Regions from separate parts of the Paenibacillus sp. SRL342 genome, predicted to be linked through region 2. Evidence: riboswitches for the same ligand, from Rfam matches in the RefSeq annotation. Region 2 holds a riboswitch; each other region holds the start of a gene.
What was found. A riboswitch is a leader RNA that binds a small molecule or an ion and turns the genes downstream of it on or off. The one in region 2 is predicted to bind cyclic di-AMP.
Positions count from the first base shown of each region.

Region 1: it holds a riboswitch for cyclic di-AMP, as region 2 does, so the genes downstream of both, AC4E8D_RS18050 (3D domain-containing protein) here and AC4E8D_RS10830 (C40 family peptidase) in region 2, are expected to answer to the same signal.
Region 3: it holds a riboswitch for cyclic di-AMP, as region 2 does, so the genes downstream of both, AC4E8D_RS00530 (C40 family peptidase) here and AC4E8D_RS10830 (C40 family peptidase) in region 2, are expected to answer to the same signal.
Region 4: it holds a riboswitch for cyclic di-AMP, as region 2 does, so the genes downstream of both, AC4E8D_RS07175 (HAD family hydrolase) here and AC4E8D_RS10830 (C40 family peptidase) in region 2, are expected to answer to the same signal.

Region 1 is NZ_OZ481790.1:4,122,765-4,127,880, reverse strand. It holds gene AC4E8D_RS18065 (M20 family metallopeptidase) at 1-639, opposite strand, end outside; gene AC4E8D_RS18060 (ABC transporter substrate-binding protein/permease) at 822-2,285, shown strand; gene AC4E8D_RS18055 (amino acid ABC transporter ATP-binding protein) at 2,272-2,994, shown strand; cyclic di-AMP (ydaO/yuaA leader) riboswitch at 3,215-3,412, shown strand; gene AC4E8D_RS18050 (3D domain-containing protein) at 3,415-4,086, shown strand; gene AC4E8D_RS18045 (polysaccharide deacetylase family protein) at 4,191-4,982, opposite strand.
Region 2 is NZ_OZ481790.1:2,333,313-2,338,428, reverse strand. It holds gene xynC (glucuronoarabinoxylan endo-1,4-beta-xylanase XynC) at 1-1,087, shown strand, start outside; tRNA gene AC4E8D_RS10840 (tRNA-Leu) at 1,233-1,317, opposite strand; gene pelA (pectate lyase) at 1,496-2,458, opposite strand; cyclic di-AMP (ydaO/yuaA leader) riboswitch at 2,877-3,008, shown strand; gene AC4E8D_RS10830 (C40 family peptidase) at 3,014-3,478, shown strand; gene AC4E8D_RS10825 (carboxymuconolactone decarboxylase family protein) at 3,552-3,881, opposite strand; gene AC4E8D_RS10820 (hypothetical protein) at 4,023-4,241, opposite strand; gene AC4E8D_RS10815 (hypothetical protein) at 4,361-4,690, opposite strand; gene AC4E8D_RS10810 (xanthine phosphoribosyltransferase) at 4,788-5,116, opposite strand, start outside.
Region 3 is NZ_OZ481790.1:107,018-112,133, forward strand. It holds gene rbsK (ribokinase) at 1-639, shown strand, start outside; gene AC4E8D_RS00520 (c-type cytochrome) at 717-1,073, opposite strand; gene AC4E8D_RS00525 (GNAT family N-acetyltransferase) at 1,224-1,718, opposite strand; gene AC4E8D_RS00530 (C40 family peptidase) at 2,071-2,541, opposite strand; cyclic di-AMP (ydaO/yuaA leader) riboswitch at 2,545-2,682, opposite strand; gene AC4E8D_RS00535 (hypothetical protein) at 2,928-3,779, opposite strand; gene AC4E8D_RS00540 (M1 family metallopeptidase) at 3,790-5,116, opposite strand, start outside.
Region 4 is NZ_OZ481790.1:1,607,590-1,612,705, forward strand. It holds gene AC4E8D_RS07160 (urease accessory protein UreF) at 1-568, opposite strand, end outside; tRNA gene AC4E8D_RS07165 (tRNA-Leu) at 1,012-1,094, shown strand; gene AC4E8D_RS07170 (glutathione peroxidase) at 1,248-1,727, opposite strand; cyclic di-AMP (ydaO/yuaA leader) riboswitch at 2,101-2,275, shown strand; gene AC4E8D_RS07175 (HAD family hydrolase) at 2,391-2,789, shown strand; gene AC4E8D_RS07180 (HAD family hydrolase) at 3,123-3,806, shown strand; gene AC4E8D_RS07185 (Nramp family divalent metal transporter) at 3,943-5,116, opposite strand, start outside.

The sequences.
Region 1 (5,116 bases), 1.8 Mb from region 2:
GGTGCTTTTCACTTGTTGCCGGAATGCGTTGATTCCGTTGAACGTTTGAATGACGGCATCAAGAGCATTAATACCTTCGTGCGGACTTGCAGCAGCATGTGAAGATCGGCCATGGAATTCAAATTGCACAGCATCAATAGCCAGCGAACTGCCTGACTTTTCGTAGGCATAATACGGATGCGCCATGAGAGCGACATCACAGTCATCGAACAGACCTGCTTCCGCCATCGGAACTTTGGCACCACGTGTCTCCTCAGCGGGTGTACCAAACACTTTAATTGTTCCGCCGACTTCTTCCAGAATGGATTTCAGCCCCACAGCAGCCCCAAGACTCATCATGCAGATCAGATGGTGACCACAAGCATGACCGATCTCCGGCAATGCGTCATATTCACACAATAATGCAATGGTAGGGCCGGGTTTGGCGGCTGAATAGGTTCCGATAAAGGCTGTCTCCAGTCCAAGGATTGGAGCCTCTACAGTGAACCCGTGATAGATCAGTTCTTCTTTTAGACGAGCAGAAGCAAGATACTCTTCATTCCCCAGTTCGGGGTTGGCACCGATATATGATGAAATGGCTTTAAAACGGGAAGCATATTGATCAATAACCGTCAGGATCTGTGATTTGTTAGATGTCATTAGTAAACTCCTTATGCAAAATGAAAATAATTTATTGATTATATCATGTTTGCTTTATTTTTTCAGAAACAAGTCAAGATTTGTATTGTCAAAATGCATTGCATAATCATGCATTGTACTTTATAATGACTCAGTCATCAACATGAGAAGCATACAAAGTATTGTAAGGGGAGAGAAAAAGGTTGAAATTAATAAGTCGTTACACCATGATGCTGTTGACCTTTGTTGTTCTGCTGACAACTGCCGTTCCTGTGGCACTTGCAAGTGGAACTACAGATAATTCAGGCAGTAAAAAGCTGGTGCTCGGTACAAGTGCCGATTTTGCACCATACGAATTCCATAAAGTGATTAATGGTAAAGATGAAATCGTCGGCTTCGATATTGAGATCGCCAAAGAGATTGCCAAAGATCTTGGCGCTGAGCTTGTGATTGAGGATATGGGCTTCGACGGTCTTCTGCCTTCATTGCAGAGCGGGCGTGTTGATCTGGTGATTTCAGGTATGACGCCGACGGATGAACGGAAGAAAAGTATCGATTTTTCCGACACCTATTATAAATCAAAACAAGTGATTATGGTTCGCAATGTGGATAAAGACCAATATCCAACCATGGCAGAACTTGAAAATGCGAAGATTGGCGTTCAGAAAGGCTCCATTCAGGAAACGATCGGACAGAGTATTCCAGGAGCGAAGCTTACTGCGCTGGATAAAATCTCCGATATCGTGCTTCAACTGCAAACAAAACGCATTGACGCGGCAATCGTTGAAGATACCGTTGCTGCAGGTTATCTGGACGATATCATTGGACTTGCTGCTGCTGTTCCGGACGAAGAGCAAGCAGAAGCGGCAATCGGGATTCGTAAAGGTAATACCGAGCTGCTAGCTGCAGTAAATGGAACACTGGAGCGACTGAAAAGTGAAGATAAAATCAATCAGATGGTGACGGACGCCAGCCTCTTGATGGCGGATAAAGCGAACAAATCACAAAATATTTTCCAAGTATTCTGGGAGTACAAAAGTTTCTATGCTACAGGTGTAGGATACACACTTCTGTTGTCTGCACTTGGGGTTATCTTCGGGGTAATTATTGGATTGATCATCTGTTTGTTCCGTTTGCATGACGCTGCAATCTTGCGCTGGATCGGTACTGCTTACGTTGAAGTGATCCGTGGCACACCGATGCTGGTACAATTAATGATTATTTACTATGGTTTTTCCCTGAGCTTTGGCATTAACTTCACTGCCCTTCAGGCAGGTATCATCACGCTTTCCATTAATAGTGGTGCGTATCTAGCGGAGATTTTCCGTGCAGGTATCCAAGGGGTGGATCGTGGCCAGTTGGAAGCAGCTCGCTCCCTCGGAATGGGCAGAGGTGCAGCCATGCGCTACATCATATTGCCACAGGCTTTCAAGGCCGTATTGCCGGCAATTGGTAATGAATTCATAACGATTATCAAGGAATCCTCCATTATCTCTGTTATCGGTATGGTGGACATTATGTATCAGGCAAGTGTAGTCAAGAACATTACGTACCAAGGCTTGAGTCCATTTTTGATTGCAGCAGCCATCTACTTTGTAATGACGTTTATTTTGTCCAAGCTGCTGGGACGACTGGAAAGGAAGTTGAGTGCAAGTGATAGACGTTAGACAATTACACAAATCTTATGGAAATAACGATGTGCTTAAGGGCATTAATGTGACGATTGGCAAAGGCGAGGTTGTCGTGGTTATCGGTCCTTCCGGTTCAGGTAAAAGTACATTCTTGCGTTGTCTGAACCTCTTGGAACAACCTACATCAGGTGAAATCGATTTTGAAGGTGTTTCAATTACGGACCCCAAGCACAACATTAATGCAACTCGGGAAAAAATGGGCATGGTGTTCCAGCATTTCAACCTGTTCCCACACAAAACGGTACAGCAAAACATCACGATTGCTCCGATTAAAGTGAAGAAACAATCCACGCAGGAAGCGGAGAAAATTGCTGCTGATCTGCTTAACACTGTGGGCTTGTACGATAAAAAAGATACATTCCCGAATCAGCTGTCCGGTGGACAGAAGCAGCGGATCGCTATTGCAAGAGCATTGGCTATGCAGCCGCATGTCATGCTGTTTGACGAGCCTACTTCGGCACTGGACCCCGAGATGGTCGGTGAAGTGTTGGATGTCATGAAACGTCTTGCAGAAGGTGGGATGACTATGGTCATTGTAACGCATGAGATGGGTTTTGCACGTGAAGTAGGAGACCGGATCCTGTTCATGGATGGCGGGGTTATTGTAGAAGAGGGAACACCTGATGAGGTGTTTGGAGCACCAAAAAATTCACGTACACGTGATTTTCTTGCCAAAGTACTCTAAATGAAAGTGATCAATAGCGTTACTGACTTCGAGTCGGTGACGCTATTTTTTTATGGTTAATAATCACGTATGGATTCGGAAAAGTAACTATTCTGTTACCAAATGTAAAGTAATCGGGTCGTCCAATATTTCTAAAGTATCCAGTACTCTTACATATGCTTACATGCTAAAAAACCATTTGGTAAGAATTACTACAAGTTCAGGTTACAAAATTGTGATATATTGAACTCTGCCGAAACTTCCGGACAGGGAGTGCGGGGGATGTAACGATGCAGATTTGTGCAGGGGGAAGATCTACAGCACACTGCTTGGGGTGAATTAGGGGTACATAACGTTTCAAATGTAATGAAGAACCTATAGGGTGGGCTCCTCATCCGAATCCGACAACTAACTTCGCAGGCACAATGAGGGAGGAAGACCATGATTAACAAGAAACGTATAGCCAAAACAGCAGTAGCATTAATGACAACAGCAATGCTCATTCAAGCCGTTCCGGCTCACGCCGATTCAGTTCATGTGGCCAAAGAAGGGGATACCTTCTACACCTTATCAAAACAATATGGAGTAGCAATGAACACGTTGGTTAAAGCAAACAACGACATTTCACCTTACAATATTTATGGTGGTTTGAAAATTACAATTCCCGGTAAGGCAAACAATCTAGCTGCCGCGGCGACGGGGAGCAAGACCCAAGCCAAAACGGTTACTACAGCAAGCTTGGACGTTAACGCAGATAACAAAGTGGTTCAAGCCTGGGGTAAAACATTCGATTACAGCAAAGCTGTGAACGTGAAAGCAACGGCATACTCTGCAGATCCGTCTGAAAATGGAGGCTGGGGTGCAGTCGATTATTTCGGAAATGACCTTGAACTGGGTACGATTGCAGTTGATCCAAGTGTAATTCCACTCGGAACCAAAGTACTGGTAACGGGTCACAGCCATCCAGGATTGCCAAAACAGGCTTTTGTAGCCACAGCGCGTGATGTAGGCGGTGCAATCAAGGGTCACCGGATTGATATCTTTATCCCGGGTAGCAAACAGTCCGTAAGCACATTTGGATTTCAGGATATCGAGCTGTACATTCTGAAGTAGAAAATTAATTACATCTAACGAATTCAAACAGGGTGTCTGCCAGTCGCAAACTTGCGATTGAACAGCACCCTTTTAATATTCTCATTTATTTCTTCATCGTCATCTTAATCTTTGGCCTTTGACAATCCCAGCATTTCGTCCAAGGTGACAAGTTCATATCCGCGCTTTTGCAATTCCTCAATGATTTCAGGCAAAGCCTCAATCGTGCCGTTCAGGTTTGATCCTACACCGCCTCCAGCATGTTGCAGAACGATGGAGCCTGGTTTTACGGCAGACAGGATGTTATCTTTCACCTGTTCCTTTGAAAGGCCTTTCCAGTCCAGAGAGTCTACGTTCCAGTTCACAATGCTATAGTGTTGTTTGGCAGCCCATCTCAGCTGTTCTTCATTAATGTCTCCATAAGGCGGCCGAATCATCTTCGGCGTATATCCCGCCAAACGTCGAATAATATCCCCGGTATGTAAAATTTGTTTGCGAAAGGCATTCATCGACAGCTTACTGAATTCAGGATGATTGTAGCTGTGATTACCAACCATATGCCCTTCCTTAATGATGCGTTTCACCAGATCCGGATGTTTCTCTGCACGACTACCCACGATGAAGAATGTAGCTCTGACATTGTATTTCTTCAATACATCCAGCACTTGTGGAGTAAATCGTGGATCAGGTACATCATCAAAAGTCAGTGCAACCTTCTTTGTTGAAGGACCATTGGTTTTGAACGTATCGGCATATTTTTGACGTAACTGTCCCAATGTCAGTTGTTCTTCTTCCGCAGAATCCGAACCTGATACGGATTCACTTGGCGGGCTTGAAACATCCCGCGATGAAACTGGAGCATGATATCCTCCGAGAAAAATAACGATAACCATCAGCATAATGAGGCGTACGCGCATAATAACGGCCTCCTTTTCCAAAATGACGTTCTCTTTGGTATGCCCGGGCTATCCATAAGTTATGCGTAGTGTGAGAATTTTCATTGCCGATGTAGCTCATGAAAGCCATAATTCCTCCATATATAACATATAGA
Region 2 (5,116 bases):
CATGGCGCCTGAATCCTTCCAGTACTTAAAGAACATATCCGACCCAATCCTGAATGATCCGCAGGCGCTTGCCAACATGGACATTCTGGGAGCGCATACGTATGGAACACAGATTTCGAATTTTGCCTACCCTCTCTTTAAGCAAAAAGGAGCCGGTAAAGAACTGTGGATGACTGAGGTGTATGTTCCAAACAGTGATAACAACTCAGCAGACCGCTGGCCTGAAGCATTAGACGTTTCCTATCACATGCACAATGCCATGGTAGAAGGTGATTTCCAGGCCTATGTGTGGTGGTACATCCGCAGACAGTATGGTCCGATGAAAGAGGACGGTACCATAAGCAAACGCGGGTATAATATGGCTCATTTCTCTAAATTCGTTCGTCCAGGCTACCTGCGAGTCGATGCAACGAAAAATCCGGATACGAACACATTTGTCTCAGCCTATAAAGGTGATAACAAAGTCGTCGTTGTGGCAATTAACCGTGGAACTTCAGCCACAAGCCAAAAATTCGTTCTGCAGAATGGTAATGCCTCCACTGTGTCCTCATGGATTACAGACAGCGGTCGAAACTTGGCAAGCGGAACCCCGCTTACTGTATCCAATGGAGCCTTCACGGCACAGCTCCCACCTCAGAGCGTAACAACGTTTGTTGCCAACGTTACTGGCGGTAATAGCGGCGGGAATACAGGCAGTGGCACTACGTATGAAGCAGAGACCGGAACCTCACTTACGGAAGCTGCCATTGAAACAATCTACCCCGGTTACACTGGCTCCGGGTATGTTAACTTCAATGCGATGACTGGTTCGACCATTCAATGGAACGGCATTAATAACACTACAACAAGTACCAAAAACGTAAAGTTTCGTTATGCGCTGGAAAGCGGCACTCGGAACCTCGACATTTTTGTGAACGGAACCAAAGTCATCAGCAACGAGCCCTTTCCAGCTACGGGAAGCTGGTCCACTTGGGTTGAAAAAACAATACAGGTCCCCATGAACACGGGGACCAATACATTGAAAGTGGTTACCACTGGATCGGAAGGACCGAATATTGATAGCGTTAATGTTACCGCAGCACAATAAACGTTCCGTATGGCTGATGGAAGACATTTGCTGAACGTGCAGCTAAGCACTAACCTCTTGGATACTCGAGTCTAAAGTTAGTGTTATATCAAAAAATGCAAAAAAATACTCCTTAAGCGTTAACTTAAGGAGTATTTTTATTAGATGCGGTCGAGAGGACTCGAACCTCCACGGGGGGTTAGCCCACACGGACCTGAACCGTGCGCGTCTGCCAATTCCGCCACGACCGCATATTGTATCTCCGTGATCAATATCGGCGACAAGAAGTAATATATCATGTGGAATCTATCATGTCAACAATGAAAATAATTACAATAAAGCCCGAATCGAAACAGACGTCCATTTCGATTCGGGCTTTACCTTTAACTGCTAATAGTTTGGTTCATTATAACGGAAACATAATACAAATTACAGCTTGGAAGGCCAGTTACCGTACCAAGCATAACCGCCTCTTCTTTCTTTATCAATATCACTTAGTTTGTATTTAACGACCCCGTCACGACCAATAAAGATCGGTTTATCCGTTCCCACTTCGTAGAAACGAGCCCAGATCGGTGCAGCTTTGGAATCAGCGATAATTTTGCTGTCTCCGTTTGCTCTTTCATACTTGTAACCCGTAATCTTCACTTTGTTAAACCATGCTTCAGCTCCCTTAATGGATGCCGTAATTTTAGCGGTAGCAGGTCTGGTTTTCAGGAATTTAACAATCGTTACACTCTCTCCAGCCGTCAGTGATGGTACTTCATAGATTCTTGCGCTTGCCGGTTTAAGAGAACTGGAATCATGTTGTTGTCCCCATGCTGTCAGCTTACCGCCTGAAACAACCTGTGTATTCAGAATTGCATCTACACCTTTGGCAACTGAGTTTTTACTGCGGTTAGCAAGTGTGCTGTCGATAAACGAGAAATCACCTTTGCGTGTCGCTACTTCATCCAACATGATCATTACATTAATCATGGCATCATCATTGTAAGTGATGTGCTTGTGATATCCGGAGCTTTGGTAAACTTGTGGCCATCCGCCGTTTGAATACTGCATGTTGATCAAAAAGTTAATTCCTTTGATTGCAGCTGTGGAGTAACGCGGATCATTCGTCTTTTTAAATTCCTTCGCCAATCTTCTAATTTCTGAGTATGTAGCCTTGTTGTCGATCGTGGACTTCGCCCACTCTCCACTTGTCTGTTTATAATCTTTTCTCCAACCTCCATCCGGCAGCTGGTTCTTCAAAATATCAGAAATACTCGCTGTAGTACCCGATGCATCCGCAGCAGATACCGTCCCTACAGGGAGAACTGCCATTCCAACTGCCGAGAACACCATCGTGCATGCCAGGACAAAAGTAATTATTTTCTTCGCTTTCAAATGTAACACTCTCCTATGTTCGTTTTTATAAATCTTCCACTTTTACTTACCTATGATACGCGTCCCCAAACCTCCTTTATTTGTATTTATCACATAATAAAATCAATTTTAATCCAATATGTGGATTGGATAATCAGATAATATGCAAAAAATCGATTTTTGTCAATATATGCAACTTAATGAATATAATCTCTCTAATTCTACATAACGGGATAGTTCTTTTAACTCATGACAAACCTATTTATTTATCCAAATTCGTCTTAAACGAATCAATAATGACGTTTTTGTCATGAATGATACCCAAACTTGATCCCTTCTTTCATATAAAAACCTTAATTCCGCTAACATTGAGGTATTACGAAGGGTTTTAAATAGGTTTGACAATTACGCATTTATGCAATATAGTTTCAAATAGTTACAAAAACTTAATTATTCATTGCCGAGTTTCATGTTTGAAAACGGGGGAACCAATTTGGGTGAATTATTCTTATACATAGGAAATATAGGGAACCTTCTACCGAACCCTTAGCTAACTCCGTAGGCATCGAAGGGAGAACATTGATTTTGAAAAAACTGATTATCTCCATTTTTGGAGCAGCTGTATTATTTACATCCGGGGCAACAAGCACAGAGGCAAGCAGTATCAACTCCGTAGTGAACAACATGACAGGTATACCTTACAAATGGGGTGGCACAACTGTAGCCGGCTTCGACTGTTCTGGTTTTATGAGATATCTTTTCAACAAATACAGCATTGAATTGCCACGTACTTCTCAGCAGCAAGCCAAAGCAGGTACGCCTGTATCCAAGAGCAATGTTCGGACAGGTGATCTGGTGTTCTTTAATACAACAGGCAAAGGCATTTCACATACAGGTGTATATATCGGCGGCGGACAATTCGCTCATGCCTCCAGCAGTAAAGGTGTAAGCATCACAAAGTTATCGAATCCATACTTTAATGACCGCTATGTAACAGCACGTCGGGTAACTGGACAGTTTATGTATGATAAAATGTTGGGTAAAATGTAATTCACATACAAAAAGGCATCGGTTATTAACCGGATGCCTTTTTTGTACTTAAAAATGTATGTTGCATTACTTACTAATGCAGCGCCTTCTGCACTCGCATCGCACCCTGAGACAGTGCATGTCCTCCTCCAACAGCTCCGGCCACCGCAACGGTCTCCATAATCTCCTGATCTGTTGCACCCTTAGCACGGGCTTCTTCTACATGGTAGAAGGTACATACCTCATTGTTGGCAAACAATCCAATCCCAAGCGCAATTAGCTGTTTTGTCTTCGCATCAATCACGCCAGGTTGGAAACATTCTCCGGTAAACTCATGATATGACTTCACCACACCTGGCAGTACATCGCTTAATGCTCCAATCTGATCCTTGTAGGCATGAACTTTATCATTCATCAATGTCATCGCTTGTAGCACACCCTCTCGGCTATAGTTACAGATCTTCCTCACTGTACCTATCTTCTCTCCCGAATGAGTCAATTATGCCAAGAAATCATGGTAATTCCAAACATTTAACGCTCATGGCTCTGCCATAATTATAAGCTGTTACTCACTAAGTGGACTCTGGCGCGGCTCGCTGAACAGCTGATAGCTGTAACCTCGGTCCAGCTTAACGACACGTCGATTCTGACGACGGATAAGTACCTGCTCGCCATCCCAGGCAACCACAATCCCCTTCACGTCGTTCGATTCCAGCTCGTCCCGTACTACTCTAACTTTCTCACCTGACAGACGCAGAGCGTCCAATTCTGTATCACTAATCATATTCATGGCTCCTATATTTCAAATTTATTTACAAAAAGAGACCTAAATGAAAAGTCATTTAGGTCTCACGTGACTGTATTGGACTGTCATGTCATTCGAAATTATGTCCCGACTGAAAGTTACCGCTGCGCGTGCTCTTTGCTGTCGTTCTTCTCAAACCAAAAATCAAGCACTTTGGCGGACATCACACGTTCTTCAAGGTACTCCACTTGATGCGGTGTAAATTGTTCTTTCCAAGAGAAGGACAACTCTTCGCACAAGCCTACAATCGTCAGTAATTCTGACCAGGCAACATAGCGTTTGTACCAGAAAAATTGAGGATGTTCAATCATATAGGGATAAAGGTCATCGAATTCCGTATGTTTACAATCCAGGGCACGTTCAAAATGAACTTTCGATTCCGCCAGCTTATCATTAAAAAATTGTTCTGTTGCCAGTTGGTTCCCCATGGTGTTGCCTCCTCTCCCTAACATAACCCCATTATAAATGAAATCTGCGGTCATGCAAAGGCATAGTTCAAAAAATAGGCCCTATTCCTTTAAAATGTCACATTTCGTTATCGTCAAATTGTACCGTACCATCGTTCAGGGAACGAATGCGTACCAAGGCTTCCACCGGAATACCCTGTTCACGAATCGTGTGTGCCCCTGCTTGGAAACTTTTCTCGACCACAACGCCGAATCCGACAAGTTCCGCACCGGAACGCTCGATAATTTTGATGACGCCACGAGCGGCATCTCCATTGGCAATAATATCATCAATGAACAAAATGCGGTCATTCTCATGAATGAACTCGCGGGATACCATAATGTCAGTTACAATTCCTTTGGTAAAGGACGGTACACGTTCACAGTAAGCATCAGGATCAGCCAGAA
Region 3 (5,116 bases), 2.2 Mb from region 2:
ATTCCTGGTGCGAATGGGCAAGTGGTGCCTGAGATGCTGGAAGAGGCGGATACGGTAAAAAGCCTGACTGCAGCCGCAGCGGTGCTGCTACAGCTGGAGATCCCGCTGCCAGCGGTTACCCGCGCCGCCCAACTGGCGGCTGAAGGCAGCGCACTGGTGGTGCTCAACCCGGCTCCCGCGGTGCCGGGTCTGCCCCAGGAGCTCCTGCGGTGCGTCGACGTTGTCACGCCGAACCGCAGCGAGCTTGCCGTGCTTACCGGCCGGGATCATCTCCGGCCGGAAGACCTGGATGCGGCGGTCGCAGAGCTCGCCGCATCCCTCGGGGCCGCTGTCGTTACGACGCTCGGCCCCGAGGGGGCTGTGTACGCGGCGGCGCCTGGTGGCCGCGTACAAGCAGGGCGTGCCGGCGCGTGCCGTGCGCCCGGCTACGCCGTAAGCGCCGTCGATACGACCGGCGCTGGCGATTGCTTCAACGGCGCGCTGGCGGTAGCCCTCGCGCGCGGTGAGACTTTGGACGCGGCCGTAGGCTTCGCCATGGGTGCGGCCGCGTTATCCGTGACGAAGCTCGGCGCCCAGTCCGGGATGCCGTCCGCAAGTGAAGTTGAGGCCTTTCTGGCCGAGCACGCGGCAGATGCCTAATAATTGGTATAACAAAGAGGCTCTTATTCTCCCAAAAGGGGATTAAGGGCCTCTTCATTATGTAGTTCGTGCAGAGATTATTTCTTCTCTGACAGCCATATGGCGATATTTGCAATCTCTTCATCCTGCAGTTTGCCCTTGAAGGAAGGCATACCACCTTTACCTTTGACAATCGTAGAATAGATCTTCTCCAGATCATCCTGACTGCCGATGTTTGCCAGAGCAGGTCCTACGCCACCTTGAAGCTGATCCCCGTGACAGGAGATACAATTGGCTTTGACCAGTGCCTCAGCCTGTCCGGCATCCAATGTTACTTCCGGCATGGTTGGTTTGGCTTCTTCAGCCACTTCTTCTTTCCCTGGAAGCGTAAACATTAAAACAATAGCTAAAGCGCATGCTGCAAAAAATACTCCGCTCATGATCCATTTGTGCATCCCTTATGTCCCCTCCAGAATGAAAGATCATCTAACCTGAAACTATCCATATCATTATAACGGAACCTGTACTGACATCATAGCATTTTGTGGGAATTTTTTGAACTAATCACATAACAAGGGGCAAATTTGGTTGTTTTACAATGGATTCTAACCGCGAGGCCCTTCATAAACCATACAGTGAAAGGGCTTCAAGCCGCTTGGGGTCTGTCGTTCGTAGGTATCATGGGTGACAAATCCACTCTTCAGATAGACTTGAATGGCACGAGCATTCCAAGTGAGTACTTCCAGATCAATCTCATTCGTGGGATTTCGGCGAATGGCTTCCTGTACAATGGCAGTGACAAAATCTGTCCCTTGACCCTGACCACACAGCTCTGGATGCATGCCAAGGCCAATCCGGGTTACCCCTTGAAGTGGGAAGTATTGAGCAAACCCGCATATACGATCGTTCTGATCCAGGACGATCGCGTATTGCTCCTGCCGCAGCTGCGCATCTCCGAATTCCACTTCCAGAGCTTTCATCTGCTCCCAGGGGAGCCAGCTGTAGATATTGTAAGGCGGGTCATACTGCCAACTGCAGATAAGCTCCGCATGTTCTTCTCGCATGGGTACAACGTGAAACGTCACAGGGGTTTCCTTCATACACCCGCATGCTCCTTTCCTTGAAACAGAACTCTTTGTCCACTCTACAAAAGAGATGTTCATTTAGCAAGTCTTCCTTCCCAAGAAAAAAATGAAACAAAAGTTCCGGTAATTCCGTTTATATTATAACGGGATGGGTAAAAACATCATAAGGGCACGGACGAACGAACGCAAAATGAACCTGTTGATGTCGCAGGATATGCCCTGAGTAACTTGCAACATGAATAAGGATTGAATCACAAAAAAACCGCCGGATACATTCCTGCGGAGAATGTACCGGGCGGTTCTGTTATGCTTCTTGCTTCGTTCCAGTATGGTTAATGGTTACAGCATCATGTTGCTCAGCTTGTCCCTAGTCAAGGGCCAGTGATTCATATGCGTCCGTGCTCATAATCCGTTTCGCGCCAACATAACGATTGGCCCAATAGTTTTCACTCAATGCACTGATCGTAACGCCTTTGGAAGAAGAGGAGTGTGCAAACTTTCCATCCCCTACAAAGATTCCTACATGAGATACGCCTTTACCTGTTGTATTAAAGAACACCAGGTCACCAGCTCTCATTTCCATGCGGGATACGGAATCACCCATATCGAATTGGGAACTGGATTGACGTGCCAAATCAATACCCAACTTGTCGAATACATACCGTGTAAATCCGGAGCAGTCAAAGCCGTTAAGCGTTGTTCCCCCACTTTTGTATGTAGTTCCCATTGCTGAATCAATTACTGTGTCCATCTTTGAATCTGCGAATGCGCTACCTGCACCAAGCGATAAAGCGAATGTGATGCTAAGTACAGCTGCGGTTAATTTCTTCTTGAACAAGAGATATTCCCCTTCCAATGCCTGCGAGGTTAGCTTAAGGATTCGGTTGAAGGTCCCCTATGATCCCTCTGTAGCAAGATCAATTCACCCATAACTGGTTCCCCCGCTTCCCAGGTGCCAGGAATTTGGCTATGCTAGTTATGCACCTGCGAAATCAAGAAATGACGATTTAATTTTAAGTAGTTACAAATATGAATGTAAAGATTACAAAGTTGTTACTAAAAACTCACTGCGATTATTGTAACAGAGGAGTACGGCTTTGGCAACGTTTAGCAACAAATTTAGCAAAAAAAACCTCGACCTTTGACGGGGAAAGGTTGAGGTTTGCCTATTTATAAGTACATATTAGGCCATGAGTTTAACATGTGATGGTAACAATTTTTAAACTATCTGCTCTCACCTTTGGATATTTTGGACTGCCATAATCGGAAATGGCTGCATATTTTCCACAGACTCAATAGACATCTGGCAAGTGGATACGTCTGTTGTAGTATAAGTCCGGTAAGTCCCGTTAATAACCATGAGGCTGAAGTGAAGGCCCCAAAGACGAGCAGGTGTACTCCGCCCAGCAGGAGTGCAATGCCGATTACAGCGATGAGATGACGCATTGCAATCCAGAGTGCTTTGAGGGTACCGTGAGCCCCGCCTTCTCCTTCTGGTGCCGACACACCGAACTGCATGTAGAGTATGACATGGTGGATGATCCAACCATATACAATCCAAGCAGCAACATAAGGTATACCAGGCAAAAGTAATTGAAGCGAGTGAAATCCGTCCATGAGAATGGAGTAGAGCTTCGGTATGAGCCAGTAGGCGGGCAGAAGGATCAATAATGTACGTATAGTGTGGAGAAGCAGCATCGGTTTCCACAGATTTTTGATTCCGCGGACAAAGGGGATGCGCTCTTCTGTAGAATTAAAGTGCTGAAGTGAGTAGAGCAGTCCTGCCTGAATGAGGGGGCTGATCAACATGCGAACTAGCAGCATGCCCCCTAGAATCCATAGATAACGATGAACCTCCGGATGGGTAGACAGGTTAAGTTGACTTTCCATTTTGAACAAAAGTGTACTCAGCTCACCGGCATCAGCATCTGGATAGCGAAGGAGTAGTGGGATGACCGCCGACTGTACCATTCGATAGAAGAAATATCCCCAAATGAGTTGATAGAGAAATAAGAGTGCGGCAATGAACATATGCTGACGGACGAGAAACCAGCCTTCACGTATTTTCGCTTTCACCGTTTCCACCTCACCATGACAGACCTCCGAATATGGCTTCTATTAGTTTGGTTACACTCATGCTCCAGCGGGACTTTGCCTGCTCATCCAGTCCGGATTTCAGGAAATTGTTCATATGGCGGTTCTCCAGCACGATCGAGTACAGGGGATCGGTCATGGCCCAGGATACGGGGGATGTGTGAGTTAATTTATACGTGATGCGATCTTCTTGTCCATTCCATTGCTTGGTGAGGATATGCCCGTCTTCAAAAGCAATGCGAACAGGAACGGCGCTGTAATCACTGCCCTTTTTTGCGATCGTCACGGATGACTCGTACAATGTTTGACCGTCTTTCTGTACGGGCGTAACACGAATCTTCTCTACAGCAAAGTCAGCCATCCCGTTACCATAGACGTATTGATCAAAATAATCAGACCAGGAAGTGCGGGTCACTTGTTCCACAACGTTCTGGAAATCAGCCGAAGTGGGATGTTTGAAGCGGTATTTCTTCACATAGGTAGAGAGAATGCGTTCCATCTTTTTGGCACCGACTTGATGTTCGATACCAAGCAATACAAGCTTGCCACGTGTATAGACATTGGCGGCGTACTCATTCTGTGAATCGAACTTCCAAGATTCTTGTGTTAAGGATGAAGGAGACGTAATCAGTCCCGATTGTACCGGCAGATTCGGAATCAATCCGTATTCCTGCTCCATCAGTTTGTCTTCTGCATAAGAGGTGAATCCCTCATCCAGCCAGGCCTCCTCGAATTCGTTGCTGGCAACCATGCCGTAGAAGTACTGGTGTCCGATCTCGTGGATTACGGTACGTTCCAGGTCATAACCTGGCGTAGTGTCATCGGCTCCAAAGGCCGTAACTAGCGTAGGGTATTCCATACCTCCAGCACCGTTCCCCGCTTTGGGTGGAACTACGATGGATAAGGTAGCGTAAGGATACGGGCCAAACCATTTGCTATAATTGGCTAGAGCGGCCTTCGCAGCATGGAAATAACGTTCTTTCAGATCCTGATGAGCTGGGTCCAGATATAACTTGATTCGTACACCAGGCACATTGGGTGCGGAGAATGGCTCCTCTGCGTACACAAAATCGGGTGAGGCTGCCCATGCGAAGTCATGCACATCATCGGCGTAGAATTGATAGACCTTTTCTCCATTCTTCACCACGGCTTGCTGCGTTGGAAATCCGGTAGCAGCAACTTTGTATGTTTCAGGCACCCGAATACGCACACTATATATACCGAAGTCGGCGTAAAACTCTGAATTGCCATGGTATTGGTGCAGATTCCAGCCTTCCGTTGTTCGTCCACGCCTGCCTACAGGTTCATAGGCACTTAAT
Region 4 (5,116 bases), 730 kb from region 2:
CTGTGGCCAGGCGGACCATCAGATCCTTGGTTGTATCGTTGTTCAGGGGAATGACTTTGGAGGCTTCGGTTATGCAGGCATTCATGGCTGAATGCAGGTAACCAAGGACCGCCTCCTCGACCGGGATGTCGAGGTGGTGGTTAATCCAGGCGTGAACAGTGGAGAGGCAGCCAACCGAATCATATTTGGCAAAGATCTGTTCGAGCTGGCTGAATTCAATCCAGGGGTGCAGAGCGCGTGCGAGTCTGATCAATCGTTTACCCATCGCGGCAGCTTGTTCTCTGAGATCTCCAGGGGTTCGCTGAACATGGACGAGCTTGTCGATCAGAGCTATCCGCCATGTATCCTTGTGATCTGCTGCGGTATAGATGCCTTTGATGGCCATACCTTCAAGACGAACTATGCTGGGATGCAACTGACAACGCATGAATGATTCGAGATCTTCAGCATTACGAATGGTACCCTCCCTGATATGGATATCCATGCCGAAGGAATGGGTGAACCCTCCAACCTGAATAGAGGAATCAAGCAGTTTGACATAATCGAGCAGCTTATTCCCACGGTTCACAATCATTCGCCTCCTGTGTTCGTTAAATGTCACTTAAAGTGACATTTATATTCCTTTTTGTTTACTTTGTGTTTAAAAATCCGAATTATATGATAGTTATCATCCCATAAATGTCCGCTTTTTGTCAATAGTATCCGTGAAAATTAATGAATTAAATCTGAAATTTAATATTGTGTTATTTTATATAACTTATTGTGTTACTTATATGGCGAAGTGCAGGGTAGACTATATATAAGGAAGGACTATATATAAATGAATCAACAAGATCGGCTCTTACCGAAAAAGAGGGGATCAAATCTAATGATATGCAGTTCATGGGTAAAGATGACGAGATTATGCGATTTTTGATGAAATTGCCTAGCTGAAAAAGTAGTAGTAAAAAATACTTTACTTTTGGTTCTGGACCCGGTATAATCAATTCTGTTGCCGATTATTTACGACATGCGGTCGTGGTGGAATGGCAGACACGCTATCTTGAGGGGGTAGTGGGCGTATGCCCGTGGAGGTTCGAGTCCTCTCGACCGCATCATATGAACGATTAAAAAGAAGCTTTCCATTAATGGAAGGCTTCTTTTTAATCGTTCTTTTTGAACAGTTTGACATCAAAGTTGAGAGAAAAAAAGGCCATCCATTACCGGGGCAATGGTGCTCTACCTTCCGGCTACGGGTGGCCAATGTATTATTTTTGCAGCAAGTTTTTGATATCTTCTTCAATCTTGTCCGGTGTTGTTTTGGGAGCATAACGTTTGATTACCTGTCCGTTCTGATCCACAAGAAATTTGGTGAAATTCCATTTGATTGCTTTGGAGCCGAGCAGGCCAGGAGCTTCTGTGCTAAGGTGTTGGAAAAGAGGGTGAGCGCTTGAGCCGTTCACATCAATTTTCTCAAACATGGGGAAACTCACGCCATAATTCATCTGACAGAACTCGGCAATATCGTCGGAAGATCCTTTTTCCTGTGCAAACTGGTTGCTTGGGAAACCAAGCACTTCAAATGGAGCATCTTGAAACTTGTCTTGCAATTCTTGCAGACCTTTCAATTGAGGGGTAAGGCCGCATGAGCTTGCCGTATTCACAATCAGGAGCACTTTGTCACGGTAGTCGGACATTTCAACTTCTTGACCGCGAAGGGTATTCACTTTGTAATCGTAGACTGTCATCTAAATCGCCTCCATTTATTTACTCTTATATCTTCTATTATATTGGTTGCAATTAAATATTGCAAAATTAATATGGTGTTAAAAGAATCAAAACAGGCAAGTTGTGCAGAATACGTGAATGAATTGCGAAGTGATTTACGCGAGAGTGAGAATTAGATAGCCTTGGAGAGATAGATAGAGTATAACTTTGTTGTAAGCGTTATTATGGATGGGAATTGCCAAAAATCTGCCGATTCGGTGATCTGGGCGGACTTTACACCGCCATGGCACGGGTGTATGATTCATTACGTAATTTCAATTTAAACTAAAATTGTACTTGAAAAACGAAACAAACGATAATATCGCTCGATCTTATCCTTAAGATATACGAACGATGTTTTAATCGCTGAGTTTCCATTCATTGATGAATGGGAAACGGGGGAACCAACAGAATGCGCTGTCCAGGACAGTGGCATTCATGGGGTGAATTTTCCGGTGACAGCCGGAAATAGGGCGACTCTCGCGCCCGAATCCGTCAGCTAACCTCGTAAGCGTTAAAGGGAGAGGCAACAAGCCGTACGCTGGTTCATGGTGTTTTCGCCATGGATTATTTAAGAAGCGTTCGGGAGGCCTTGGTCCCCCACGCTTCTTTTTTGTTGTCTTTTCACGCCAAGGGAGGAACGAATGATGGATACTGAGATGATCTTAGTGACTGCTCCAAATGAAGCAGGACGCAAATTTATTAAATTGCTGATGTACAAAAAAATGCCGTTTGCCGTTCTAACCAACAGTGCAGGGGAAGAGCGCAGACTCCGTAGAATCGGAGTAGAACATGTCATTCGCATGAACACGGCTGCAGCTCAAAAATGGTTTTTGCCGCAGGGCAGCGTAGGCAACGTGTTTATTTTCGAGAACAGCCTGAATCTGACCTGTCGTTATTTACAGATCTGCCGTTCATGGACATCGAAATCCCTGTGCGTTATTACGGAGCAGAGTCATCCTAAGGGCATCTATCGGGGCATGGGCGCAGACCGGATCGTATATTCGCTCAATGGGGAAGTTGGCTTTCTCCTCAATGGTTAATGCCATCGCTTGTGATTGCTCAGGTGTAAGGTGCCTGTTATAATTGAATGTATCGATAAACGGAAGTTTGAGGAGACTCATGCAGGATGGTGAGTCTTCTTTTTTATGGTTTTAGAGGTTGTTCAAAAAGTCCGCTTTTGATTACGAAGGATGCCTTGTGGCATCATCAGCATCGAATATGAAATTCAGCCGAAATGTCCGTTGCTCACGTAGTTTTCCCTACGCTCCGCTACTCCATTTCTAGCTTCATTCCATCTTCTCGGTACTGAAAACCAGACTTTTTGAACTCGATTAGGATCAGGAATCACCTGTGGCTTACAAGGAGGAATTGGCGTGCCGGATGTAGGTGGATTGAAATGGTTGTTTTTTGATGTTGGAGATACACTGGTGGATGAATGGGAGCCGGTTGATGATATTATCGGACAGTTCGTCCGCGAAGCCTGTGCATTGGGATATCCGGTGAAGATTGAGGCGGTACGCGAACTGTTCGCGAACTGTTACCAGAAATATGAGCAATGGCCTATGAGAGTGGCGATTCGCACATTTGTTGAAGACGAGGGACACCAGAAACAGATTCAGGACAAGTTGAAGTTTCAAAAAGATCTTGAACGTCCGTTTCCTTCAGCGGATTACGTTCTTCAGCAGTTGTCACGGCATTATCGCATTGGCATTATTGCCAATCAGAGTCCTGGAACGGAAGAGAGACTGGAGAGTTACGGCTTGCGGAAGTATGTTGATGTTCTGGCATGTTCGGCTGAAGAAGGAGTGTCCAAGCCAGACCCTGAGTTATACGCTGTGGCCTTGAAACAGGCCGGTTGTGAACCAGAGGAAGCCGTCATGATCGGCGATCGGATCGATAACGACATTATACCTGCTCTGAAGCTGGGCATGCGTACGATTCGAATTATGCAGGGTTACGGAAGATTCCAGCCAGAACTATCGGATGACCAACGTGCGGATTGGACTGTTGATTCATTGGATCAACTCCTGCCGTTACTGATACCAAATCAGGATTAGATGGTTGTTTATTGGAGTTTGAGTTTTACTATAAAAGGAAACACCTTGCTGTATTGCAACAATAAAGGCTGATCAACTTGGGTATTGCATACCAGAGTTGATCAGCCTTTTTAGTATTTAGTCGATAAGAACGAGATTAGAATAACCGAATCGTCTGAATGATCAGATATACATTCAGCACAACGATAATTGCGGCAATGACCCATGAGATGATTTTGAGCCACAATTTGTTGGCGAATGCACCCATGCTTTTTTTATCACTCGTGAACATCACCAGGGGAATTACAGCAAAGGGCAATTGAAGCGACAGCACGACCTGGCTCAAAATGAGCAGTTCTTCTGTGCCATGTTCTCCTGCAATGGCTGTCACAATTACCGCCGGGATGATGGCGATCAGACGTGTGACCAGTCTGCGCAGCCAAGCCGGAATCCGAATGTTCAGGAAACCTTCCATAACGATCTGCCCAGCAAGTGTACCTGTAAGGGTAGAGTTCTGACCTGATGCTAACAGCGCCACACCGAACAGAATGCTTGCAACCGTAGTACCCAATAGAGGTGTCAGCAGATGATAAGCATCTGCGATCTCAGCAACCTGCGTCATACCAGCACTGTGGAATACAGCAGCAGATACAATCAGGATGGCTGCATTGATGAACAGGGCCAGTGTCAACGCGATTGTAGAATCCATGGTCGAGTACCGAATGGCTTCTTTTTTGCCCTGTGGGGTCTGTTCGATCTGACGGGTCTGGACAATGGAAGAATGCAGGTACAGATTATGCGGCATCACGGTTGCTCCGATAATACCAATGGCAATATAGAGCATAGCCGGGTTTTGCAGAATCTCAACATTGGGTACAAAACCATGGAGAACACCGCCCATATCCGGTTTCGCCAGAAACAGATCAATCCCGAAGCAGAGGGCGATGGTTGCCATCAGCACAATGACGAGAGTTTCCAGAGCGCGGAAGCCTTTGTTTTGCAGTACAAGAATCAGGAGTACATCAACCGCGGTGATGATAACGCCGTATAACATGGGGATGTTAAATAACAGCTTTAACGCGATGGCAGAACCGATGACTTCAGCCAGATCGGTGGCTGCAATGGCAAGCTCACACAGAATCCATAACATCATGACAACAGGCATGCTGAATCGTTCACGACAGGCTTGAGCCAGATCCCGTCCAGTGACGATGCCGAGTTTGCCAGCCAGCGACTGAAGGACAACGGCCATCAGGTTCGATAACAGGATGACGGATAACAAGGTATACCCGAACTGTGAGCCGCCTGCGATATCTGTTGCCCAGTTCCCG